2 regions of the Agromyces sp. Y558 genome follow, and region 2 is predicted to be linked to the other one. Evidence: riboswitches for the same ligand, from Rfam matches in the RefSeq annotation. Region 2 holds a riboswitch; the other holds the start of a gene.
The links. Region 2 has a riboswitch for thiamine pyrophosphate ahead of thiM (hydroxyethylthiazole kinase). Riboswitches for the same ligand answer to the same signal wherever they lie in the genome.

Region 1 (8,928 bases), on a different contig from region 2:
TTCCGATGCGGGTCAGCAATTCGCGCGAACGCCATCGGATCGGCTCCCCGCGCAGCCCGCTCGCGAGTTCCGCTGACGCGCGCACCTGCCCCGCGATCGGTGCCAGAAGTCCGCCCATCGTGAGGGCGAGGGTCGACTTTCCGGCGCCGTTCGGCCCAGTGAGCACGGTCGACGAGGCCCTCGGTAACGACAGCTCGAGCCCCTCTCGCACGACCGCATCGCTCCGGCGGCCGATTGCGAGGTCGATGCCGGCGAGATCGATGACGGATGCCGCCGCGGCGGGCCGCGCGGACGTGACCGTCGGCGGCGAGCCGGGCACCCAGACCCCGGCGGCGAGGAGCGCCGCGCGCTGCGTGTCGATGACGTCTCGCGGGTCGCCGTCGGCGATGATTCGACCGTTCCTGCCGAGCACCACCACTCGGGTCACGAGGTCGATCCAGACATCGACGCGGTGCTCGACCACGACGAAAGTGGCTCCCGTGCGCTCGAGCGTACGGTCGACCGCGTGACGAACCTCGCTCACCCCGTCGGGGTCGAGGTTCGCAGTCGGCTCGTCGAGAAGCAGTAGCCCCGGTCGCATCGCGAGCGCGCCCGCGAGCGCCAGACGCTGCTTCTGCCCGCCCGAGAGCGAGCTCGTCGGGTGGTCGAGTGGGAGATCCAGCCCGACGTCGTCGAGTGCACGGCGTACGCGCGGCCAGATCTCCTCTCGGGGCACCCCGAGGTTCTCGCAGCCGAAGGCGACGTCATCACCGACGCGAGCGAGGATCACTTGCGAGTCGGGGTCCTGCAGCACGAGGCTCGCGCGGCCCCGCATCGAGGCCGGCCATTCGCCGTCGATGCGCAGCGAACCGGTCTCCTCGCCCTCCTCGGCTCCGCCGTGAACGCCGGCAAGGGCGTGAAGGAGCGTCGATTTGCCCGAACCCGACGGCCCGAGCAGCAGCACCCGCTCCCCCGGTTCGATACGAAGGTCGATGCCATCGAGCGCGGCGTCGCGCCTGCTGGCGTGGCGCCACCCCCACCCGCGCGCCTCCACGCGCGCGGGCCGGATTGCTTCGGAGTCGTGACCCACGTCAGACCCGCTGAGTCACGTCTTGACCCGCGGCGAAACGGCTGAGCGCCCCGGTGGCTGCGAGACCCCGCACGATGAGCCAGCCGAGCAGCCCGGCCAGGACCGCGCCCGACACGACCACCGTCGCGAAATAGAGCCCCAGGAACTCGGCGGACTTCTGCAGATTGCCCGACGTGAAGAGCTCGAGGCTCCAGGCCGCCGCGCCGGCAGCCGCACCGGCGAGCATGGCGGGCAGCACGCCGAAGCGGCGGTAGGCGAGGAGCGCGAACACCAGTTCGGCGCCAAGCCCCTGCGCCACACCGGCGTAGATCGTCTCGATGCCCCACTGGTTGCCGATGAGCGCGGACACCACGGCGGCAAACAGTTCGACGAAGAGCGCCGCACCCGGCTTGCGAATGATGAGTCCGCCGATCACGCCGCCGATGAGCCAGATGCCGACGGCGATACCGCCGAGGCCCGGCGTGAGCGCATCAGCCGCGCTGAACCACGCGTAACCGATGTTGTTCCAGAAGAGGAAGAGAAGCCCTGTCGCGACGCCGATCACGCTGGCGACGACGATGTCCACGACCCGCCAACTCAGATTGCGCGGCTTCGGATCGGCTGGAGGCGTGCTGGATTCAGTTGCTGCAGTGTGCACTGTCGTGCCCTTTCGATTCGTGGAAAGAGGCACGGGAATTGAGATGTGATTGCCCTCCCTGCGCTGGCATTACCCAGATCAGGTTCGACGGTCGAAGGTTGAGAACCTTCCTCTCAGCCCGGCTCACCGGACTCCCGTGTTCGTTGACGAGTATACGCCGACGAGCACGGTGAGGGTCGGCCGCGACGGCGGCGACGGTGGGCGTCTCAGCGCTTGAGCGCTCTGATCACCATGCGCAGCGCCTTGCCGGTGACCCACACGAGCGGGGTGGCGACGAGCAGCAGCCCGATGAGGTTCGGTTCGAAGCGAACCCCGCCATCGCGACCGACGTATGCGCCGAGCGGAATGGAGAGGCCACCGCCGCCACCACCGCCCGCCTCGTCACCCTTCTCGTCGGAGCCGCTGCCGGCACCGAAGCCGTAGTATCCGAGCGCCACCGGTACGAGCGTGGTGCCGTCGATCTCGACGGCATCACCGTAGGAGGTCTTCACGCCGACGCCGGCGACGGATTCAGCCAGTTCCAGTACGAGTTCAGCCATGCCTCCAACGCTACCCTCGGATGCGCCACTCAGCCACCCCCCTCACGATTCACACTGCGGCGGGTTCATCGCGGCGCGCTCACTCGCCGCCCGCATCCTTGCGTCGTGACGACTCGACACGATCGACGGCCGGGCGCACGAGCGAGGCCGGACGCACGGTACCTCGGCCGAAGCGAGCGGTCACCTCATCGATCGTGCGCTCAGCCTCGCGCCACTCCTCGTCGGGGTCCCACAACATCGCACCGGTACCCGACGGTCGAAGCTGCTCGGCGCGAACACCGATGAGACGGATGCGCGCGCCATCGCCGGCGAGTTCGCCGAGGGCCGCGGATGCCTCGTCGTAGATGCGGCGCGCGACATCCGTGGGCTCGCCCAGCGTGCGCGACCTGGTGACCGTGCGGAAGTCGCCGTAGCGGAGCTTCAACACGACCGTGCGGCCGAGGAGCCCTGCCTTGCGCAGCCGCACAGCGACGTCGTCGGAGAGCCGGAGGAGCTCGCGCCTCAATTGCTCGAGATCGGTGAGGTCGTAACCGAACGTGACCTCGTGACCGATGCTCTTCTCCTCTCGGCCCGTGACGACGTCGCGAGCGTCGACGCCCATCGCGAGATGGCTGAGCTTGGCCGCGAGCGCCGGCCCGAGTGCACGCTCGAGCGCGTCGACCGGCATGGCGGCGACATCGCCGACGGTGCGCAGCCCGATGCGCGTGAGTGACTCCTCGGTGACCCGGCCGACGCCCCAGAGCGCCGAGACCGGCAGCGGGTGCAGGAAGTCGAGCGTGCGCTCGGCCGGCACGACGAGCATGCCGTCGGGCTTCGCCCTGCTCGACGCAACCTTGGCCACGAACTTCGTCGCTGCCACGCCGACCGAGCACGTCAACCCGGTTTCACCGTGTACGCGCTGCCGCAGGGTCCACGCGATCTCGGCCGGGCTGCCGTGCAGGCGACGCGCGCCCGACACGTCGAGGAACGCCTCATCGATCGAGAGCTGCTCGACGAGCGGAGTGACCTCTTCGAAGATGGTCATCACCCGACGCGAATACTCGGTGTAGCTCGCGTAGTCGCCGCGCAATACGACGGCGTTCGGGCAGCGCTGCAAGGCGAGCGACATCGGCATCGCCGAGTTCACGCCGTACTTTCGGGCCTCGTAGCTCGCCGCAGAAACAACCCCACGCCCGGCGGTACCGCCGACCAGCACCGGCTTGCCGCGCAGATCTGGCCGCTTCAATAACTCGACCGACACGAAGAACGCATCCATGTCGACGTGCAGGATGGGTGTCGCCGAATCGTCGACGGGGCCAGTGGTGACCTGCCGCGACGAGCCGTCCTGCTTGCTCATGCTCCGAACCTAGCCCGTGCCACCGTCATCGGAAGCCCAGGGCTTGCCGACGCGATCGAGTGTCAGAACCCGAAGTCGCCACCACCACCGAAATCGCCACCGCCGAAGTCTCCGAAGCCGCCTTGATCTGAACCAGAAGCGTCAGAGCCGCCGGCATCGGCGCCCGTGTCGGCGCCGGAGTCGCTCCCGGTGTCCCCGCCGTCGGCACCCGCCTCGAACGAGGCGGGGTCGGGCAGGAACGCCTGCGCGATCGCCGAGCCGACCACCACACCAGCGATGGAGCCGAGCAGCGAGCCCGCGAACATACCGCCGAACGACGGCCCGCCCTGCCGGCTGCGGCCACCCGAGGCATCCGCTCGGTTGAAGGCTCGTTCCACGCTGCCGGGAGCTCGAAGCTCGGCACGGGTCGCCGCTCGGGCCAGTGCGCTGGGCTCGTCGGAGACGAGTCGTTCACCGGCAGGTGCCTCTTCGGAGAGCGAGGCGAAGACCGCCGCTCGCTGCTCGGGAGTGAGCTTGGCGAACGCCTCGGCGTGCACAGCCTCGACCGACTCGGGCGGCGCCGTGCGCAGCAGGTAGCGGTATCGCTCGACGGCGAGCTCGTCGTCACTCAGTCTGCGTGTCGAAGGAACCGGGCGCGCCGCGGGTTCATCGGGGACGGTGCCGAACAGTCGGTCCAGGAATCCCATTTCGTGCTCCTCAATCGTTCAAAGGACGACCACTGTACGGCCGTTGGTATCGCGCCGGCTGTGAGTCGGTCTCGATACGCTCGCTGCGCTCGCTACTCGACCAGCGGTATGAGAACGCTCGCTACTCGACCGGCGGTATCGGAACGCTCGCCACTCGACCAGCGGTGGCGGAACGCACCCGCTACTCGGCCACCGGAGTCGCGGCCCGCTCGAGCACGAGCTCGCGCACACGCGCCGCATCGGCCTTGCCCTGCATGGCCTTCATGACGGCGCCGATCACCGCACCGGCCGCCTGCACCTTGCCATCGCGGATCTTCGCGAGCACGTCGGGCTGCGAGGCGAGTGCCGCATCGATGGCCGCGATCAGGGCCCCGTCATCGGAGACGACGGCGAGACCGCGCGCGTCGATGACCTGCTGCGGCGCGCCTTCGCCCGCGATGACGCCTTCGAGCACCTGGCGCGCCAGGCGGTCGGTGAGCGTGCCGGCGTCGACGAGCTGTGCGAGCTCGGCGACATGTTCGGGCGAGACGAGGCCAGAGGCATCCTGATCGGCCGCATTCGCGAGGCGGGCGATCTCGCCGGTCCACCATTTGCGGGCTGCAGCGGGCGAGGCACCGGCCTTCACCGTGGCCTCGAGTTCGATCAGCAGGCCCGAGTTCGCGACATCCTGGAATTCGAGGTCGGTGAAGCCCCAATCGGCCTTCAGCCGGCGGCGGCGCACCGCCGGCGGCTCGGGCAACGCGGCACGCAGCCCGTCGACGAGTTCTTTCGACGGCACGACGGGAAGCAGGTCGGGCTCAGGGAAGTACCGGTAGTCGTCGGCATCGGACTTGGGCCGTCCGGCGCTCGTCGCACCGGTGTCTTCGTGCCAGTGACGCGTCTCTTGAGTGATCGTGCCGCCACCGGCGAGGATTGCGGCCTGACGCTGGATCTCGTAGCGCACCGCACGCTCGACCGACCGCATCGAGTTGACGTTCTTCGTCTCGGTGCGTGTGCCGAGCTTCTCCTGCCCGCGGGGGCGGAGCGAGACGTTCGCGTCGCAACGGAGGTTGCCGCGCTCCATGCGCGCCTCGGAGATGCCGAGCGAGAGCACGATGTCGCGGATCGTCGACACGTACGCCTTCGCGAGCGCAGGAGTGTCGGCCTCGCCTCCGAAGATCGGCCGCGTGACGATCTCGACGAGCGGAACACCGGCACGGTTGTAGTCGACGAGCGAGTACTCGGCGCCCTGGATGCGACCGGTCGAACCGCCCACGTGCGTGAGCTTGCCGGCGTCTTCCTCCATATGCGCGCGCTCGATCGGCACTGTGAACGTGCGTCCGTTCTCGAGCTCGACCTCGACCTCGCCGTCGAACGCGATCGGCTCGTCGTATTGCGAGATCTGGTAGTTCTTCGCGAGGTCGGGATAGAAGTAGTTCTTGCGGGCGAAGCGGCTCGAGGGGGCGATCGAGCAGCCGAGCGCGAGCCCGAGGCTGATCGAGTACTTCACTGCCTCACCGTTGACGACGGGAAGCGAACCCGGGAGACCGAGGCACACCGGCGTCGTGAGCGTGTTCGGCTCTGCGCCGTGGAACTGCGAGTTCGCAGGGTTCGGTGCAGACGAGAACATCTTCGACACGGTGTTCAGCTCGACGTGCACCTCGAGACCGATGACCGGCTCGAAGAGCTCGAGGGCCTTATCGAAGTCCATCAGTTCAGCGCGTGCCATCAGAGTGCGCCTTCCTCGGTCGCGGTGAGCTCATGGGCGGAGAGGTCGGGGGCCTGCGCGAGAAGCGGGCCACCCCACCGCTCTTCGAGCAACTGCTCGAGCGCAGCGCCGACGTTGTAGAGTCGCGCATCCTCTCGCGCCGGCGCGAGGAACTGGATGCCGACGGGCAGCCCGTCTTCGGGGGCGAGCCCCGAGGGCAGCGAGATGCCCGGCACGCCGGCGAGGTTCGCTGGAATCGTCGCGATGTCGTTCAGGTACATCGACACGGGGTCGGCGAGCTTCTCGCCGAACTTGAACGCGGTCGTCGGTGCGGTCGGCGAGGCGAGCACGTCGACGTTCATGAACGCCGCGTCGAAGTCGCGCTGCACGAGCGTGCGCACCTTCTGCGCGCTGCCGTAGAAGGCGTCGTAGTAGCCGGCCGAGAGCGCGTAGGTGCCGAGGATGATGCGTCGCTTCACCTCGGGACCGAAGCCGGCCTCGCGAGTCGCCGCCATGACCTGCTCCACCGTGCCGCCGCCCTCTGGAGTGACACGGAGGCCGAAGCGCACCGAGTCGAACTTCGCGAGGTTCGACGACGCCTCTGCGGGCAGGATCAGGTAGTACGCCGCGATCGCGTACTCGAAGTGCGGTGCGGAGACCTCCACGATCTCGGCGCCCTGCTGTTCGAGCAGCTCGAGCGACTCGTGGAACCGCTGCCGCACACCGGCCTGGAAGCCCTCGCCGTCGAGCTCCTTGATGACGCCGATGCGAAGGCCTGAGACATCCGCTCGCCGTACTGCCTCGGCCATCGACGGCCAGGCCTCGGGAATCGAGGTCGAGTCGAGCGGGTCGTGCCCGGCGATGACGTCGTGCAGCAGCGCTGCGTCGAGCACGGTGCGAGTGACCGGGCCGATCTGGTCGAGCGACGATGCCAATGCGATCGAGCCGTAACGGCTGACGGCGCCATAGGTCGGCTTCACGCCGACGGTGCCGGTGACGTGCGCCGGTTGACGGATCGAGCCACCGGTGTCGGAGCCGAGCGCCAGGGGGGCTTCGAAGGCGGCGACGGATGCCGCGGAGCCGCCGCCCGAACCACCGGGGATGCGCTCGAGATCCCACGGGTTATGGGTGGGGCCGTATGCCGAGTGCTCGGTCGACGAACCCATGGCGAACTCGTCCATGTTCGTCTTGCCGAGCGGGATCATGCCCGCCTCGCGCACCTTGGTGACCGGAGTCGCGTCGTACGGCGGAACCCAGCCCTCGAGGATGCGCGAACCAGCGGTCGACGGCATGCCTTTGGTGACGAGCACGTCTTTGATCGCGATCGGCACCCCGGCGAGCGGGCCGAGCGGGGCACCTGCTGCGCGTTGCCGGTCGATCTCGGCTGCCGTCTCGATAGCGCGATCGCCCTCGATGTGGAGGAACGCGTGCACGGCTCCGTCGACGGCGGCGATGCGGTCGAGGTGCGCGCGGGTTGCCTCGACCGACGAGACCTCGCCAGAGGAGAGCTTCTCGCCGAGCGCGGCAGCTGTCAGGCGGATCAGTTCGTCGCTCACTGCTCTTCTCCCAGGATCGCCGAGACCTTGAATCGGGCGTCGTCGGACTCGGGGGCGCCCGCGAGCGCCTCGTCGACGGTGAGGACCGATTCGCCGACGACGTCGTTGCGGTAGACGTTCTGCATCGGGATCGGGTGACTCGTCGGCGGCACGTCGGGCGTGGCCACCTCGCTCACCTGCTCGACCGCGTGCATGATCTGGCCGAGCTCTGTCGTGAGGTGCTCGATCTCTTCATCGGTGAGCGCGATGCGGGCGAGGTTCGCGAGATGCGCGACCTGCTCCGCAGTGATTTCGGACATGCTGCTCCGTCGTCTCGGGATGGGGATGGATCGATTCTATCCGGGCACGCCGAACAGCCCGTCGCCGTAGCGGTGCAACAGCTCGTAGGCCTCGGCATACGTCTCGGGCAGCGGTTCGCCCGGCTCGCCGTACTTCGCGAGCAACAGGCCGAGGAGTCCTTGCCCGGGCGGACTCAGCGGCCGCGTCGACGCGCTATCCGTTTCGTCAGGCGGTCGCTCCTCGTCGTTCAGCGGCACGTACTGCGGGGTCGGCGACGGCCAGGTCGACGGATGCCTCGGCACGGTGAGGTTGAGCGCCGCAGTGAGGTCGCGGACACCGTCGTCTCGATTCGTCAGGGCAGCGAGATCGTACTTCTTCGACAGGGTCGCGATGACGGCGGCGTGGTGGAATTCGTCGCTGATGATCGTGCCGGCCCCGGTGTAGGCCGAGATGGCGATCGCCGGCACGCGGCATCCGAGACGATCGAAGCCGAACCCCATCTCGCCTTCGCCGTCGTCGTTCGGGGGCTTCGCCGAGGGCGGGGGCACGTGGTCATATGTGCCACCATGCTCATCGAAGGTGATGAGCAGCATCGTGTTGAGGGCGTTGGAACCCGACTCCGACGCCGCCCCGCGCACCGCCTGATAGACGCGGCCGACCAGCGCGTCACCGGCACGCACGTCGGAAACGGCGCTGTCGACGATGGGCTCTCCGTCGAACTCTCCTTCGCGAAGCTTGCCGAACGGCGGGTGGAAGTCGTTGTGGTCGTAGACCATGCGCGGCTCGATGAACGCGTACGCGGGCAGCGTGCCCGCAGCGGCGTCACTCTCGAAATCCTCCATCGTGGCGAAGTGCTCCGTGCGCCAGAAGCGTTCGAGCGCCGGCGCGTGCAGGAATCCGGTGAAGGAGATCAACTGACGCTCGTCGAAGTAGACGCGCCAGCTCACGCCCTGCTCTTCGAGGCGATTGAAGATCGTCGGCGAATCGGGGGCGTCGAGCCACTTGCGGTAGCCCCCGTCGAGCACGTTCGTGACGAAGCCGTGCGACGTGGACGCGTGGAAGAACGACCGGTTGCAGAAGGTCTGCGACGGCACCGCGCAATACCAGTGATCGAAGACGGCGAACTCGCGAGCCAGCGT
Region 2 (8,928 bases):
ACGTCGTCACGGGCGATCGCGACCTGTTCCAGCTCGTCGACGACGAGGCAGCCGTGCGGGTCATCTATACCGCTCGCGGCATGAGCAAGCTCGAGGTGCTGACCGATGCCTCGGTTGTCGCGAAGTACGCGGTGCTGCCCCAGCAGTACGTCGACTTCTCGGTCATGCGGGGCGACTCGTCAGACGGGCTGCCCGGCGTTGCGGGCGTCGGTGAGAAGACCGCTGCGTCGCTCTTGCGGGAGTTCGTCGACCTCGACGGGATCAGGGCGGCGGCAGCGGATCCCACGGCGGCGATGTCGGCGAGTGTTCGCGCGAAGTTCGCTGCCGCCTCCGACTATCTCGACGTCGCCCCGACCGTCGTCGAGGTCGTGCGCGACCTCGACCTCGGCGAGTTCGGCTCCCGGCTGCACCCGGTCACGGGAGCGCGCCGTGAAGCCCTCGAAGCGCGCGGTGCCGAGTGGAACCTCGGCGGGTCGGTGTCGCGAGTGCTCGCGGCACTCGACTCCCTGCCGCCCGCCCAGTAGGGCCGCACAGAGAACGGGCCGCCTGACGGTCGATGGTCGATCAGACGACGGATGCTTCGCGGCCGGCCCGTGCTGGCCGACCGAGCAGCATGCGCGCGACGAGTCCGATCACGGCGACGCCGATCGCCGTCGCGAGCGGCGCCACGACGAGACTCGGTTCGGTGAGTGCCATGCGGAACACTCTGACCCCGTAGTCGAGCATCTCACCGGGGTGGCCGGCGAGTACCCGCGTTCCGGCCGCGCTCGACACCGCGGTGATCAGCGCGGGGCCGACCCAGAGCATCGCGAGGCTCGCGATCGCCGCGACGATTCGGCCGACCGTTTCGACTCCGCCCCAAGCGATCGCCGCGCCGACGAGCACCGCCGGCGCCCAGCGAACGGCGTCCCAGAGCCAGGCAGGCTCGCCCGCGAACGCGGGACCCCCCGGCGAGAGGAGCGCGTGCAGCCAGCCGGCCGAGAGGATCGCCGCAACGGTGAGGCCGATGACCGCGCCTGCTCGCGGTGCTCGGGCGACGAGCGAGAGCACGCCGAGTCCGACGACGACCGCGAGGATCGCAACGGCGATGACCGCGGCGAGGTACACGAGCGACCACTGGTCGTCTCGCAGGCCTGCGGCGACGAAGCTGGTGGTCTGGAGGATCGCGACGACATCGACGAGGAGCACGCCGGCGAGCAGCATCATGAACCCGCCGCGCTGAGCACGGGCGCGCGTGGAACGCCCCACGAGCCCGGCGACCGCTGCACCGATGATGATGAGCGTGGCGATGAGCGACAGGGAGTACTGACTGAAGGGCAGCAGCACGATCGGCATCTCATCGGGCAGGGTGTCGGTCGCCCAGAGATTCTGCAGCGGCAGGCGCATGCCCGTGATCAGCCACGGCAGCAGGCCGAGCGCGGCGGAGGCCACGCCGAACAGAAGCAGGTGCCAGCCGCGCAGCGGTCGAGCCTGGCCGGCATCGGTCGCCAGGTACTCGCGGGAGGGCTGCACGTCGGGCGTCGCCTGACTCATTGCCACCTCGTCGTTGGATCGGTGCCGGCCCGGAGCCGGGCGGGTGCGACCACCCTATGCTGCGCGGAGGCCGGAGGTCTCGTTGCGATCCTCCCGGGGCCGACTCGAGATTCGAGTCTCGCTCACCCCTCGCCGAACGCCGACGCGAAGAACGCGAGCTCGTGCTCGGCCGATCGGCGGAACGCCCGACGCATCCGCTCGCGCGTCTCGGGCGTCGCACCCACCGCGAGGCGCGTGACGATGTCGATCGCCTCGCGGTTCGCGACGGCGAACGCGGGGTCGGCGTACGTCGCGAGCCACGAGGCATACGGATGCGCCGTCGTCGTCGCCGCCGTCGCCGTCGCCGCCGCACCGAAGACGCCGGCCGCGAGCCGCTCGCCGAGGTCGACGTAGATCCAGTAGCAGGGCAGTACGGCGGCGGCGAGCACCGCGTAGTCGCTGCGCGCGGCGGTGGCGAGTAGATGATCGAGGTAGGCGGTCGTCGCGGCATCGGGCTCGGCCGCGAATGTCGATGCTCCGGCCGATGCGAGCCACGTCTCGTGCAGCTCGAGCTCACCGACGAGGGAGCCGTGCGCGGCGTTCGCCCAGAACGCCTGCTCCGAGGCATCCGTCGCGAGACGCGAGGCGTCGGCCAGCACGCGTGCGTAGTCGCGCAGGTAGAGGGCGTCCTGCGCGAGATAGTGGAGGAACGCGGGTCGCTCGAGGGTGCCGTCGGCGAGCCCGCGGACGAACGCGAGCCCGTCGATCGCTGAGCGGAGGTCGCCGATCGACGCCCACCACTCCGTCTCGACCTCGGCGGGCGTGGGCGCCGTACGCACCCCGCCACGGGACCAGACCCCGGCGAAGTGGCTGATCGGCCCGTGCCCGCCGCCGACCTCGAGCGCTTCGCCGTGCCGCAGCGATTCGCGCAGCCACCGGCGGGCCTCGACGATGGCGAGGGTCCAATCTCCGAGCTCTGCGCGAAGGCTCGCGATCGCGGAGGAGAGCGAACACCCCGTGCCGTGCGTGGCTGTGGTCTCGATGCGAACGCCCGGGAACTCGACGACCGTGCCGGTCTCGGCGTCGACGAGCGCGTCGGGAGCGTCGTCGCCGTCGAGGTGGCCGCCCTTCGCGAGCACGAGTACGCCGAACTCGCGCGAGACTCGTCGGGCCTGTTCGAGCGCCGCAGGCCAGGTGAGTGCGTGCGGCTCGCCGGCGAGCACGGCGAGTTCATGCAGGTTCGGCGTGATGAGGTGCGCCCGGGGGATGAGCGCGCGGAGTGCCTGCTCGGCGGTCGGGTCGAGCAGTCGGTCGCCGCTCGTCGCGATCATCACGGGGTCGAGTACCACGATCTCGGGCCTCGTGCGCGCGAGCCAATCGTCGACCGTGCCGATGATCTCGGCGTCGGCGAGCATGCCGATCTTCACCGCGTCGATCGTCACGTCGTCGCTGACCGCGTCGAGCTGCTCGGCGAGGAACGACGCCGGCGGCAGGTGCACGCTGCGCACGCCCCGCGTGTTCTGAGCTACGAGCGCGGTCACCGCCGCCATGCCGTAGCCGCCGACGGCGGCGATCGACTTCAGGTCGGCGTGAATGCCCGCACCGCCCGTCGGGTCGGTACCGGCGATGCTGAGCACGCGCGGCACGCGCCGCTCGCTCCGTACGCTGCGGGCGCCGGGCGCGCGGTGCTCTCGCGGGGGCGTGGTGGTGTCGAGCCCGAGGCGAACGGATGTCCCGGCGCCGGCGTCGACCGCTCGGGTGATCGTTTCACTCATCGCCGGGCCGCCGAGTCGCGGCGGTCGCGGGGTGGCGCGGTGGCGCGGTGGCCGCCCAAGCGTCGACGAAGCGCAGCGCAGCGTCGCGGGGATCGGCGGCGGCGCAGATCGCGGACACGAGGGCGACCCCGGCGGCGCCGCCGTCACGGAGCGCCGCGACATCGTCGAGAGTGATGCCGCCGATCGCGACGCACGGCAGCTCGGCCTCGGCCGCGAGTCGGGCGAACCCGTCGACACCGAGTGCCGGCGGATGATCGGGCTTCGTCGCGGTGGGCCGGATCACGCCGACGCCCAGGTAGTCGACCGTGCCACGCGGCATCCGTCGTACGGAATCGAAGTGGGCCGAGGTGTTCGCGGTGAGGCCGACGACGCCGTTCGGTCCGAGCCGCTCACGCGCGATCGCCGCCGCGGCGTCGCCCTGGCCGAGATGCACGCCGTCGACGGGCAAGCCGCTCGCCCGCGCCGCGAGGGCGACGTCGAGCCGGTCGTTCACGAGCAGCGTCGCCCGCCCGTCGATCGCGGCGCACAGCTCTTCGAGCAGCATCAGCAGCTCCGTCGAGGAGCCGAGCTTGTCGCGCAGTTGCACCACTCGTACTCCACCGTCGACGGCATCGGCCACGACCGACGTCACGCCCCGCGGGCCGCAGAGTGCCGCATCGGTGACGAGGTAGACCGAGAGATCGAGCGCCGTGCGCGCCGTCACGACCGCACCGACGTCGAGGGCTCTGCCACGGACGCGAGTTCGGCCGCGACCGCGGTGTACGGGTCAGCGGTGACCTCGACGAGCCGCACCCGGCCCCGCTCGGCGACCTCATCGGCCGACACCTGCGCGAGGGCATCGAGGAACAGCGGTGCGAAGCTGCCCGGTCCGGCGGCGCGCGCTGCCGCGATCTCGGCCGCCACGGTGTAGACGAGCGTCGCTGCGACGGCGCCGGAGAACGCGTCGTCGGCGACCGCGAGAAAGGCCGCGGTGACGGCGCCGAGGGCGCAACCGCCGCCCGTGACCCGGGTGAGCAGCACGTCGCCGTTGGCGACCCGGGCAACCCGCCGGCCGTCGGCGATCAGGTCGATCGGGCCCGACACCGCAACAACGGAGCCGTGCGCCCGGGCGAGGTGAGCCGCGGCATCCGCTGCCGACTCGGTTGAATCGGAGGCGTCGACGCCACGTCCGCCACCGCCGGCGCCGGCGAGGGCGATGACCTCGCTCGCATTGCCGCGGATCACGGTGGGGCGCTGCGCGAGCAGCTCGTGGGCGAACGCGGTGCGCACGGGCAGTCCGCCGACGGCGACGGGGTCGAGCACCCAGGGCGTACCGGCCTCGGATGCCGCGGCCACCGCCTCGCGGGCGGCATCTCGCTGCTCCTCGTGCGGCGTGCCGAGGTTCACGAGCAGCCCCGACGCGATTCGCGCGAAGATCCCGGCCTCGCCACGGATGTCGACCATGGCCGGGGCCGCGTCGAGGGCGAGCAGGGTGTTGGCAGTCACGTTGGTGACGACACTGTTGGTGATGCACTGCACGAGCGGCGTCGCCGCGCGCACGAGGGTCAGGAGCTCGGCGCTGTGCCGGGCAGGGTCGGTTGGCAGACGATCGCTCATCGCGACATCCCTTCGCTAGTTCGAACTAGATCAGGTTCGACGGGTGTGTTCTCAGCCATGCCCGCTTCGTGAAGCGCTGCACGGCACCCCGTGTCACTGCGATGAAGCCTAGCGGTCACCCTGTGACGGTGGGCGACACGGGCATCTCATGCGAAGGATAATGGAGCGGTGAGTTCCGACCCCTCAGTGCCGCCGCCCGCTCCCGCCCTCGAAAGCACGGTGAAGCCGCGCCTGTTCTGGTTCATCGCACTGCTCGCCGTACTCGTGCTGCTCATCGACCAGGGCTCGAAGTGGTGGGCCGAGTCCGCACTCGAGGAGCGGGTGTCCGTTCCGCTGATCGGTGAGCTGATCCGTTTCCAGCTCGTCTACAACCCCGGTGCTGCGTTCTCGATCGGCTCCGACTTCACGTGGGTCTTCGCGATCCTGGCGGGCGTGGGCGTCATCGCCATCATCGCGTTCTCGTGGCCGGTGCGCTCTCGTGGCTGGGCGATCGCGCTCGGACTCCTCCTCGGCGGCGCCACCACCCACCTCGGCGATCGGCTGTTCCGCGAGCCGGGCTTCGGCCGCGGGCATGTCGTCGACTTCATCGGCTACGGCAACCTCTTCATCGGCAACGTGGCCGACATCGCGATCTTCGCCGGTGCCGTGATGGTGCTCGTGCTGACCTTCACGGGCGTGCGGCGCAGCGGCGCCGTCGAGCCGGCTGACGCCCCCGCCGACGCTGAGACGGCTACCGACTCCGACGCGGCTACCGACTCCGACGCGGCTACCGACTCCGACGCGGCTGCCGACTTCGACGCGGCTGCCGAGACGAACACCGGCACCGAGACATCCGCAGAACACCCCTCAGCGACGCTCGATGGTCGACCCGCGGATCACGAGCCGCACGGGCAGGTGGATTCAGACGGAGTGACCGGCCTGGGTCGGTAGCGCGGCAGACGGGGGTGAATGCCGCGTGGAATCCACCCCCGTTCGTTTCGCGCAGTGCTGCTCACTCGCTCGAAGTGCGCGAACCCGCACGACCGCGAATGCGGCGCCGCCGACGGCGATCAGCCCGAGCGCGAGCCAGCTGAGCAGATCGACGAGCGGCGCACCCGTCGAGGCGAGGCCGGCGTCGGCCGCCGATGCTCCCGCCAATCCGGCGGCCCCTGACGCGGCTGAGGCGAGCGTGATCGAGGAACGCGCGACCTCGACGCCGTTGATCGTGACCACGATCGAGTGCGCACCCGCGGGCGTCGCGGCCGGGATCGTGCCGGTGAACGTGAAGCCGCCGTCGGCGGCCGCCGTCGCGGTGCCGAGCGTCTGCGGCGTCGAGTGGAGTTCGACCGAGAAGCCGCCGACGCCCGGTGCCAGACCGGCGCCGACGACCGTGATGTCGCCACCCGGCACGAGGTCACCCGTGACCGAGACCGAGCCCCTGACCGTGGTCGGGTCGACCACGGGCGGACCTTTGACCGTCACGGCGTCCGAGGCCGCCGAGGCGGCCGAGGTGCCGACGGTGTTCCGCGCGGCGACCGTGGCGGTGAAATCGCCGCCGGGCAGCGCCGTGAAGGTGTGCTCCGTCGTGCCGGCCGGCACCGAGACGGGGGAGCCGCCGTTCAGCGCGACCCGGTAGCTCGTGACGGGCGACCCGCCGTCGGCGGGTTCGGCCCACGAGACCGTCACCGAGGTGTCGCGTACTGATGCGTCGGGCGCATCAGGTGCAGAGGGTACGGTCGCGACTGCATCCGACTCACGGGGCAGCTCGCCGAAGAACGTGTCGAGTGCCGCGATTCCCTCGTCGGCGAACGCGAGCTGCGCGGCGAGACCGGCGGGGTCGGGCCGGTCGGCGTAGCGCCCGGGCAGGTCGTTCACGTACCACCACTCGGTCATGTACTCCTTGTAGGTGCCGTCGCCGTTGTCGTGGATCCACTGCTGCACGATCGGTGCGGCCTGGCCGTCGACGGTGCGTCCGCGGTTGTACTCGAGCACGTAGGGCACCTGCAGCTTCTTCGCGGTCGCGAGCGCCTGCTCGCGGTCGCCGCCCGGGTAGAAGTCGACCTGGCCTGAGACGACGGGCACGTACTGTGTGACGAGGTTCGGCAGGTACTGCGTGACGAGGTCGCCGTAGAGGTCGGCGAACTCCGAGCCGGTGTCGCGGATGTGCAGATCGTTGCCCGAGTTGCCGTCGAGTCGCAGGTCGAAGAAGTACACCTTCTCGACGCCGTTCGCGACGGCCTGACGGTTGACTTCCTTCAGGAAGGCACGCGTGTTGTGGCACCAGGTGCCGCCGAAGAAGAGCACGTGGTCGCCGTCGCTCTCGAGGATGTTCACGAGCTCGGGGTACGTGACGGTCTGCACGCGCCAGTCGGCGTCGTCGTCGTCGAGCACCGTCGCGCCGCCGTACTCGGGCTTGCCCTGGTACGCCGTGGCGTGCTTGGCGTTGACGACCTGCTCGTTGAACGTGAACTGGTCGCTCGTGTCGAGCTCGGCCGCCGAGCCGAGCACGGCGGTGACCTCGGCGGTATAGGCGGCGAGTGCGGCGGGGTCTGCGAGCTGCTCCGCCGTGACGGGCGTGGTGATAGCCGAGACGATGCGGTCTTCCACGCCGCCCTCGGTGTGCGACGTGTCGTAGACCAAGAGCGTGGGATCGTCGGTGCCGTCGAAAGGCGTCTGCGTGTCCTTGCCGAGGTACTCGGTCACGAGGCGCGCCCAGAGCGGCGCGACGTCGGCGTTCGTCGTCGAGCGGATGTCGAGGCGGTCGCCGTCGAGTCGCGGGTCGAAGTTGTAGATGCGTTCGACGCCGGCGCCCTTCGCCACCTCGTTGATCGCGCCGATCGTCGCGGCCGTCTGCGGGTCTTCGGGTCCGCCGACGAGGAACGCGAACCGGCCGTCCTGGCCGAGCAGGAACTCGAAGCGCTCGAAGGTCACGCTCTCGTAGACGCTGTCGGGGCCGAGGCCCTCGTAGGCGTCATCGAACCAGTCGACGGTGTCGGTTGTGCCCGGCGCGGGAGCGGCCGCAGCCGGGGCAGCCGCGACTCCGCCGAGCACGGCCGTGCCGGCGATCGCGAGTGCGGTCAGCATCGCTGCCCGCCTCAGGGTGGGGCGGAGGTGGTCGGGCACGTTGCTTCCTTTCGTCGGGAGAGGGGCCGGGCTGGTCATACGGTCACGGATGTCTCGGCGGGCTCGTCGCCCTGGCGGTGGTCACCGTCGACACCGTTCGCCTTGCGGCGGCGCAGGAGCCGCTGGCCGAGCAGGGCGAGTGCGCCCACCGCGACGAGGCCGATGAGGATGCCGCCGCCGGCGAGCCAATCCGGTGCGCCGTTGCTGCTCGAAGCTGCAGCGGATACGGCCGCCTCGGTCGGGGGCTTCGCGGTCGCCGCCGTGATGGTCGCCGACTTCGATGCGCTCGACGCGGCGGACTCGCCGACCGCGTTCGTGGCGACGAGGGTCGCGGTGTAGACCCCTGCGCCCAGCACCGTGAACGTGTGCGAAGTCGCGCCGGCTGCGAGCGGAATCGCGGTGCCCTTGTTGAGCGACAGCTTGTAGCCCGTCACGGGCGAGCCGCCGTCGGCGGGTGCCGCCCAGCTCACGGTGAGCGCTGTGCCTTTGACGCTGAGGAGCGGTGCAGCCGGGGCGAGCGGCGCGGTCGCGGCGACGGCGGCGGGTGCGACGTCGGTGGCCGCTCCCGACTCCGACGGGTTCGACGTGGTGCCGCCTGAGGTACCGGTGTTCGGGTCAGGTGCGGGCGCTGGAGCAGGCGCGGGGGCCGGTGCGGGCGCCGGAGCGGGAGCAGGGGCTGGGGCTGGGGCCGGTGCGGTTCCACCGCCGATCGCGGGCGGCGGGTCTTCCTGGGTGCTGTCGTAGGGGTAGCCGCCGGCGTTCTCGCACGCGCCGAGGTCGAAGTTGATCGAGCAGAGATCGCACACGTCGCCGGCAGCGGAGGCCGGCCCGCTGCCGATGAGCACGAACGTCGGCACGGTGATCGCGAGCACGAGACTCGCGGCGAAGACACGGAGGCGGTTGAGGCCGCGGAGTCGGGGAGTCATAGGGATTCTTCCTTCTG

Region 1: another riboswitch for thiamine pyrophosphate. It lies ahead of AC1C2T_RS13975 (ECF transporter S component); the one in region 2 lies ahead of thiM (hydroxyethylthiazole kinase).

What each region holds. Positions count from the first base shown of each region.
Region 1 is NZ_JCAIUH010000002.1:460,288-469,215, reverse strand. It holds gene AC1C2T_RS13980 (ABC transporter ATP-binding protein) at 1-1,069, opposite strand, end outside; gene AC1C2T_RS13975 (ECF transporter S component) at 1,071-1,706, opposite strand; TPP riboswitch at 1,745-1,854, opposite strand; gene AC1C2T_RS13970 (spore germination protein GerW family protein) at 1,913-2,245, opposite strand; gene AC1C2T_RS13965 (DNA polymerase IV) at 2,325-3,581, opposite strand; gene AC1C2T_RS13960 (hypothetical protein) at 3,644-4,267, opposite strand; gene gatB (Asp-tRNA(Asn)/Glu-tRNA(Gln) amidotransferase subunit GatB) at 4,449-5,975, opposite strand; gene gatA (Asp-tRNA(Asn)/Glu-tRNA(Gln) amidotransferase subunit GatA) at 5,975-7,510, opposite strand; gene gatC (Asp-tRNA(Asn)/Glu-tRNA(Gln) amidotransferase subunit GatC) at 7,507-7,809, opposite strand; gene AC1C2T_RS13940 (alkaline phosphatase family protein) at 7,846-8,928, opposite strand, start outside.
Region 2 is NZ_JCAIUH010000001.1:209,158-218,085, reverse strand. It holds gene AC1C2T_RS00945 (5'-3' exonuclease) at 1-524, shown strand, start outside; gene AC1C2T_RS00940 (hypothetical protein) at 565-1,533, opposite strand; gene thiD (bifunctional hydroxymethylpyrimidine kinase/phosphomethylpyrimidine kinase) at 1,656-3,287, opposite strand; gene thiE (thiamine phosphate synthase) at 3,280-3,990, opposite strand; gene thiM (hydroxyethylthiazole kinase) at 3,987-4,883, opposite strand; TPP riboswitch at 4,874-4,984, opposite strand; gene AC1C2T_RS00920 (signal peptidase II) at 5,052-5,813, shown strand; gene AC1C2T_RS00915 (fibronectin type III domain-containing protein) at 5,784-7,985, opposite strand; gene AC1C2T_RS00910 (fibronectin type III domain-containing protein) at 8,021-8,911, opposite strand.